3 regions of the Parafrankia sp. BMG5.11 genome follow, and region 1 is predicted to be linked to each of the others. Evidence: riboswitches for the same ligand, from Rfam matches in the RefSeq annotation. Region 1 holds a riboswitch; each other region holds the start of a gene.
The links. A riboswitch is a leader RNA that binds a small molecule or an ion and turns the genes downstream of it on or off. The one in region 1 is predicted to bind S-adenosylmethionine.

Region 1 (2,258 bases):
TTTCCCAGGTGCTGCCTCAGTCGTAGGCGCCGCTTCTTTGATGGGTTTAAGCGCTTGAATTAACAGTAGGTCGTCCGCCCACTCACGCTGATTGAATATTAGCGGGTCCACACAATTCCATGCCTGAGTGTGCTCGGCAATGGGGGGCCAGGACGCTGGCTGGGCGGTCTTGCACTATCCCTGCGCCGGGCTCACAAACGCGAGAAGTATAAATTTAGGAGGCAACCTTGAGCTTCACTCCGGCCGGCAAGTTGCTCACCCTTGCATCTGGTTTGCTGTGTCCTAGCCTAGCGTCAGCTGCGCCGGTCGATGCTGCGGTGGAAGTGGCAGTGGGGGCGAAAACAGTGACCGCCGATGTAAAGGTGGCGATCGCGGAGGGCGCTTCGGCGCTGTTAGCCAATGAGCGGTGGGCTGTGGTTGGAAGCTGCTCCAATCGACCCACAGTCAGGATCAACTTCGTGAAAGGGGCTCAAGCCTTAACAGCGACGAAGCGAGTAGCAATTGTCAGTGGCGCGGCGAGGCTGACGGCCGATCGCCAGATCTGCATTACCAACGCCGCGCAACTAACGACGGAGATGCGGGCCTCGTTGAATCTGCCTACGGATTAGATCTGACAGTGGCCTCAGGTCAGGGCATTAGAAACCCCGTCTTTTATACTCATCAGGCAGGAGTTTGGATGCGTCGATCGAGGCATCTTCGAATGAGAGACCATTGTCCATACCCGTCTTATGACGACGCGGATTCGGTCCAAGTCCTCTTTCTTCTGCGAGCGCTTTGCCATACCAACTCCAAGGTCTAGGCCCACAATAGTCGGACGAGGTGGTCCTCGCGAACGCGACGACGACGCTCTAAACTGAGAGAATATCGCGCCAAGCGCCGCACTTGAAATGCGCTCACCCTTGAGATATCTCAAGCGTAATCATCAGGAGCAGGGCAATTCCGCCCTCACCAACCTGCCAGTTCGGGCAAGGTGGTACCCGCAAGGGGATGTGGCCGAGGCAAATATGCGAACCCATTCGAACCGCGAGCAGCTCCTACGCAAAAGGAGACCTGCATATGCACCCGTTTAAGCTTGGCGACGTCGTTGTGTGCGTTAACGATACGCCTCTCCCCGAAAAGATCGTTCGCATCGGTGAGCCGTGGGTGAAAATCGGGCGAACTTATCTAGTGTCCGGAATTAGCAGTAACGAAGTCGGCCACCACGGCATCGTGCTTCTTGAGATAAGGCAGTGGCCGCCCGCGATCGGCTGGCACACATGGCGCTTCAAAAAACTTTATGGCACGGATCAGCGCGTGGAAGTAGAGACCCGCGGTAAAGAATTGGAGCATGCATAGCTCCGCACTGGCGGGCTCGAGCCGTCCGCGGTCAAGTTTTGTTTTCAGGCGTCGGCGCCAGCACCGCGTTGCTTCGTGCCCGCGCGGCATCAAGTATGGCGGCAATCCGAACTGACGCATCGACGTCAGAGTGCTGACCCGCGGGCAGCAGCTTTTCAATCGATAGGATAGTCTGAGCGGGCCGGCCCCAGCCGCGATCCAGCAACGCAGTAGCTGCGGTCACTCGTGCTGCGGCCGGGCTTCTCTTGTCCTCAAGCACAGCCATCAGCGCGGCCAGGGCATCCTCGGTTTTTTCGCGCGCGAGCTCTGTGAGGCTTCGACCGTCTGATAAGCGACGCGGGGGCCGACCGCCAGGGTTTCCGCTTTGTCCCTTCTCGAAACGGCCGAGTGGCCTGTTCGGCTCCTGAGAACAGGTGTCCATAACGATCTCCTTAACTCATCGGTCCACCCACCACCCCTCTTGTAGGGGGGTGTGGTGTGGGTGGAATGGATTTGATGTCCACATCTGCCGTTTGTGGGTCGATGTGGGGTTGTGGGAGCGTAATTCCTGCAGGACCTTCGGCGATGAGGCCTCTTTGCATCATCGTGCGAATGCTGCGCTTGATTGCGTCTGGTCGCGGAACCGGTGAGTTGGGGTAGATCCGCAGGTGCTCATCCCTGGTTGATTGTACCAGCTCGTAAATTGAAAAGGGGCCCGTGAAATCAAGTTCCTGAAGCTTGTCCAAAATTATGCTTTGTATCTTGCCGGCAGGTGCCGCCGAGGATTCTACAGCGTCGATATGGCTGACGACGCAGCTAGTCACCGGATCGCCGTCCTCATCGGTCTCGAGAACAATCTGTTGCATGGTGAAGGCGGCTGCAGCGCCGTGCTCGCCGTCTTTCATTTTAGTGACTTCGGCGACAGAATAGGAGTCACCTCGCGA
Region 2 (2,258 bases), on a different contig from region 1:
GCCGGGCAGGTGCTGCGTGATCTGCTCACCACCGGCACGCCGATCCCGCACGTGCGGCTGACCCAGGTGTTCCGCCAGGCCAGCGAGTCGGGCGTGGTGACCAACGCGCACCGCATCAACCGCGGGGACCATCCGCTGGTGCGCGGCCTGGACGACTTCTTCCTCTTCGTCGCCGAGGAGGCCGAGGACGCCGCCCGGATCACCGCGGAGGTGGTGGCGCGGCGGATCCCGGCCAAGTTCGGCCTCGACCCGCGGCGCGACATCCAGGTGCTCGCGCCGATGCACCGCGGCCCGGCCGGCGCCGGGGCGCTCAACATCGCGCTGCAGGAGGCACTCACGCCGAGCCTGCCGGACCGCCCCGAGCGTCGCTTCGGCGGCCGGGTGTTCCGGGTCGGCGACAAGGTCACCCAGGTGCGCAACAACTACGACAAGGGCGCGAACGGGGTGTTCAACGGGACGCTCGGGGTGGTCACCGCGCTCGACAACGACAGCCAGACCCTGACCGTCCGCACCGACGAGGACGAGGACGTCGACTACGAGTTCACCGAGCTCGACGAGCTGACCCACGCCTACGCGGTGACGATCCACCGTTCGCAGGGCAGCGAGTACCCGGCCGTGGTCATCCCGCTGACGACCAGCGCATGGATGATGCTGCAGCGCAACCTGCTGTACACCGCGGTGACGCGGGCGAAGAAGCTGGTGGTCCTGGTCGGCTCGCGCCGGGCCATCGGGCAGGCGGTCCGCTCGGCCGGCCACGGGCAGCGCCACACCGCGCTCGCGCACCGCCTGCAGTCCGCCGGGCGCTCCGGATAATTTTCCGCGGCTCGCGGCTCGCGGCTCGCGGTCGAAGCGCGCGATTCGCCGTCTGCTGGATGTTCCGGGTATTTCGGCCCGGTCTCGGTGTCTCTGCGGTGTCCGTCCGGCACGGGCTGCTACAGTTTTCGCCAGGTCCTGAGCGCCAGCGTCAAGCCCCGGCTTGCTGGCCGGCAACCCTCCTCCGCGGTGGGGTGCCCCGGGTGTGACCAGGCCCGCGGCGAACCCGCCGTCGGCAAGTGCGGACCCCCTCTGGGTCCACCGGGGCCCAAGGAGGCTTCGTCGTGTCCTTTTCGTATGCCACCACGTCTCCCGACGTTGATCGGGAAGGGCCCGCCGTCGGCGCGCTGCTCGACGTGGTGGGGGCCAGCCTCCCCGTTCCGCTCGCCGACGGACGCGAGGTCCCGTACGCCAATCTCGACCAGGCCGCCAGCGCCCCCTGCCTGCGCGGGGTCGCCGAGCACGTCGAGCGCGTCCTGCCGTACTCGGCGAGCGTGCACCGCGGAACCGGCTACTCCTCCGCGGTCTGCACCGCGCTCTACGAGGGGGCCCGCGACGCCGTGCGCACGTTCGTCGGCGGCCGCCCGGACGACGTCGTGATCTTCACCCGGAACACCACCGACTCGGTGAACCTGCTCGCCCGCTGCCTCCCGCCGCAGCCGCCCGACCCGGCGCGGACGTCCGACCCAAGCCACGCCGTGCCCGGCGGGGTCGTCGTGTTCGACCTGGAGCATCACGCGAACCTTCTCCCGTGGCGGTCCCGGCCGGGCTGCCGGTGGGTGCCCGCCGCGCCCACCCGCGCCGACACGCTGCGCGCGCTCGCCACCGCCCTGGACACGGCACCGACCTCGCTCGTCGCGGTGACCGGCGCGTCCAACGTCACCGGCGAGGTGCCGCCGCTCGCCGAGATCGTCCGGCTGGCGCGCGCGGCCGGCGCGCGGGTCTTCGTGGACGGCGCCCAGCTCGTCCCGCACCGTCGGGTCGACATGGCCGCGCTCGGCATCGACTACCTCGCGTTCTCCGGGCACAAGCTGTACGCGCCGTTCGGCGCCGGCGTGCTCGTCGGACGTCCGGACTGGCTGGCGGCGGCCCCGCCCTATCTCGCCGGCGGGGGCGCCGTGCGTGAGGTGACCAGCTCCGCCGTGGCCTGGGCGGACGGCCCGGCCCGGCACGAGGCCGGCAGCCCCAACCTCCTCGGCGCGACGGCGATCGCGGCCGCCTGCCGGCTGCTGGGTGCGCTCGACGCCCGCGACCTGCACCAGCACGAGGACCTGCTGCGCCGCCGCCTGGTGGACGGGCTGCGCGGGATCGAGGGGGTCACCATCCACTCCCTGTGGGCCGACGGAGACGATCCCGCCGCTGGCGAGGCCGCCGGAGACGGGGCTGCCGGTGGCGCTGCCGCCGGAGGCGAGGCTGTCGATGCCGGGGCTGCCGGAGGCGAGGGC
Region 3 (2,258 bases), on a different contig from region 1:
GGCCGGGTACTCGCTCCCGGGCGCCGTGAACTCCCCGATGCCCGGCATGTGACGCACACAGCGGAGCGTAGGCCATCGAGTGCCCTGTCGGGGCGCCACCCGCAAGCACCGCGGGTGCGCGCCGCCGGAATGCCGCCCGGCAGGGCCGCCGCGACGGGGCCCGCGGTCAGCCGGCGCCGAGCGCGGCGCGCACCGCGGTGGCCCAACCTGCACCGAGCGGGCCGTCCTCGACCACCACGTTGTCGTAGGCCGGGAGCAGCGCGGCGATGTCCGGGTGGCGCACCGCGTTGGCCACCAGGTGCATCCGCCCCACCGAACGGGCCATCGCGAGATCACTGGCGGAGTCGCCGATGGCGATCGCCTCGGCCGGGTCCACCCCGCGCCGCTTGAGGTCGTGCGCGACGGCGTCGCCCTTGCTGACGCCGTCCGGCACCAGGTGGTAGACGTGCGGGTGCACGCCTAGATCGGGCATGTGCGCCGGTGAGATGAGCCCGTTGTCGCGCATGCTCAGCCAGCCGAAACCGGACTCGGCCAGCCAGCCGTCCACCTCGGCGACGTCGATCCGGCCACGCAGCATGACGTCCACCTCGCGGCCGGTGTGCCAGGGGGTGTGCAGCTCCAGGCGGCCGGGGTGCAGCTTGATCAGCTCGTCGAGCAGGCTCTCCGGCACCCGCTCGAACGAGTCGGGCATCGCGCCGCGCAGGATCTCGGTGTCGAGCCCGGTGTTCCATCCGATGATCGCGCCCAGCTCGCCGATGAACCCGTCGGCGCCGAAGATCCCGGCGGCCTCCACGAGCTGCGGCCTCGTCCGCCCGGAGACCAGCACCAGCGCGATGTCCGCGTCGTGCAGGTCGACGAGTGCGCGGGCGGGGTCAAGGGTGGTGTCGCCGCCCTCGGCCCGGAAGAAGCAGCCCCGCGGGCCGACCATCGTTCCGTCGAGATCGGTGTAGACCACACGAACGCTCACGCTTCGGGCTCCCTGGTGTCGGTCCGGCGAGATCGCGGCCGGCGGCAAGCGGCCCAGGTGACGCGGGCACACGGCCCCTCGACCCGACCGCGGCCCACCTCAGGACGTGTCATCGAAGCACCTGTGGCACACGGCAAACCGCCGGAACTCCGGTGCACGCCTGTCCGCACGCGGTCTACAGTACGGACAGACAACTTCATCTGGCTCATCCAGAGGGGCAGAGGGAACGGCCCAGCGAAGCCCCGGCAACCACCGTCGCATCCATGCGCGGCAGGTGCTAATTCCGACCCGGGACGCAGCCGGCTCCCGGGAAAGATGAGGAGTTCCGCATGACTCTCGCGCCCGAGCGCGCCACTCTCCCGAGCCCGGACGCCGCCAACCCCGCCGTCTCGCTGTCCTGTCGTCACTGCGGTGCCACCTACCCGCTGTCGGCCACCCACGTCTGTGTCGAGTGTTTCGCGCCGCTCGAGATCGCCTACGACGAGGACCGGCTGCGCAAGGTCACCCGGGCGTCGATCGAGGCCGGGCCGTCCAACCTGTGGCGGTACGTCGGCCTGCTGCCCGCCGGGCACGTCGCCGAACGGCGCGTCTCCCTCGACGCCGGCTGGACCCCGCTGCGACCCGCCCAGCGCCTCGCCGCCGAGCTCGGCATGCGCACCCTGTGGGTCAAGGACGACAGCGCGAACCCGACCCACTCGTTCAAGGACCGGGTCGTCTCGGTGGCCCTCACCGCCGCCCGCGAGCTCGGCTTCCACACCGTCGCCTGCGCGTCCACCGGGAACCTCGCCCAGTCCGTCGCCGCCCACGCCGCGTCCGCCGGCCTGCGCTCGGTCGTGCTCGTCCCGCACGACCTGGAAGCCGGCAAGACCGTGTCGACGGCCGTGTACGGCGGCACCCTCGTCGCGATCAAGGGCAACTACGACGACGTCAACCGGCTGTGCAGCGAGCTGGCCGGCGAGTACGAGTGGGCGTTCGTCAACGTCAACGTCCGGCCGTTCTACGCGGAGGGCTCGAAGACCCTCGGCTACGAGGTCGCCGAGCAGCTCGGCTGGCGCATCCCCGGCCAGGTCGTGGTGCCGATCGCCTCCGGCTCCCTGCTGACCAAGGTCGACAAGGCGTTCGGCGAGCTCGGCCGCCTCGGGCTCGTCGAGCCCACCCCGTACAAGGTCTTCGGCGCCCAGGCCGCCGGCTGCAACCCCGTCGCCGCCGCCTACGCCCGCGGCGCCGACACGGTCGCCCCGGTGAAGCCGTCGACGATCGCCAAGTCGCTGTCGATCGGCAACCCGGCGGA

Region 2: it holds a riboswitch for S-adenosylmethionine, as region 1 does, so the genes downstream of both, E0504_RS39645 (aminotransferase class V-fold PLP-dependent enzyme) here and E0504_RS20210 (hypothetical protein) in region 1, are expected to answer to the same signal.
Region 3: it holds a riboswitch for S-adenosylmethionine, as region 1 does, so the genes downstream of both, thrC (threonine synthase) here and E0504_RS20210 (hypothetical protein) in region 1, are expected to answer to the same signal.

Annotation. Positions count from the first base shown of each region.
Region 1 is NZ_SJXI01000027.1:450,842-453,099, reverse strand. It holds gene E0504_RS20215 (hypothetical protein) at 228-608, shown strand; SAM-I-IV-variant riboswitch at 915-1,016, shown strand; gene E0504_RS20210 (hypothetical protein) at 1,057-1,335, shown strand; gene E0504_RS51325 (DUF5681 domain-containing protein) at 1,367-1,756, opposite strand; gene E0504_RS20200 (helicase RepA family protein) at 1,767-2,258, opposite strand, start outside.
Region 2 is NZ_SJXI01000078.1:82,599-84,856, reverse strand. It holds gene E0504_RS39650 (ATP-dependent RecD-like DNA helicase) at 1-813, shown strand, start outside; SAM riboswitch class IV at 948-1,061, shown strand; gene E0504_RS39645 (aminotransferase class V-fold PLP-dependent enzyme) at 1,098-2,258, shown strand, end outside.
Region 3 is NZ_SJXI01000066.1:1,984-4,241, reverse strand. It holds gene E0504_RS36805 (trehalose-6-phosphate synthase) at 1-48, opposite strand, end outside; gene E0504_RS36800 (HAD hydrolase family protein) at 167-967, opposite strand; SAM riboswitch class I at 1,170-1,289, shown strand; gene thrC (threonine synthase) at 1,297-2,258, shown strand, end outside.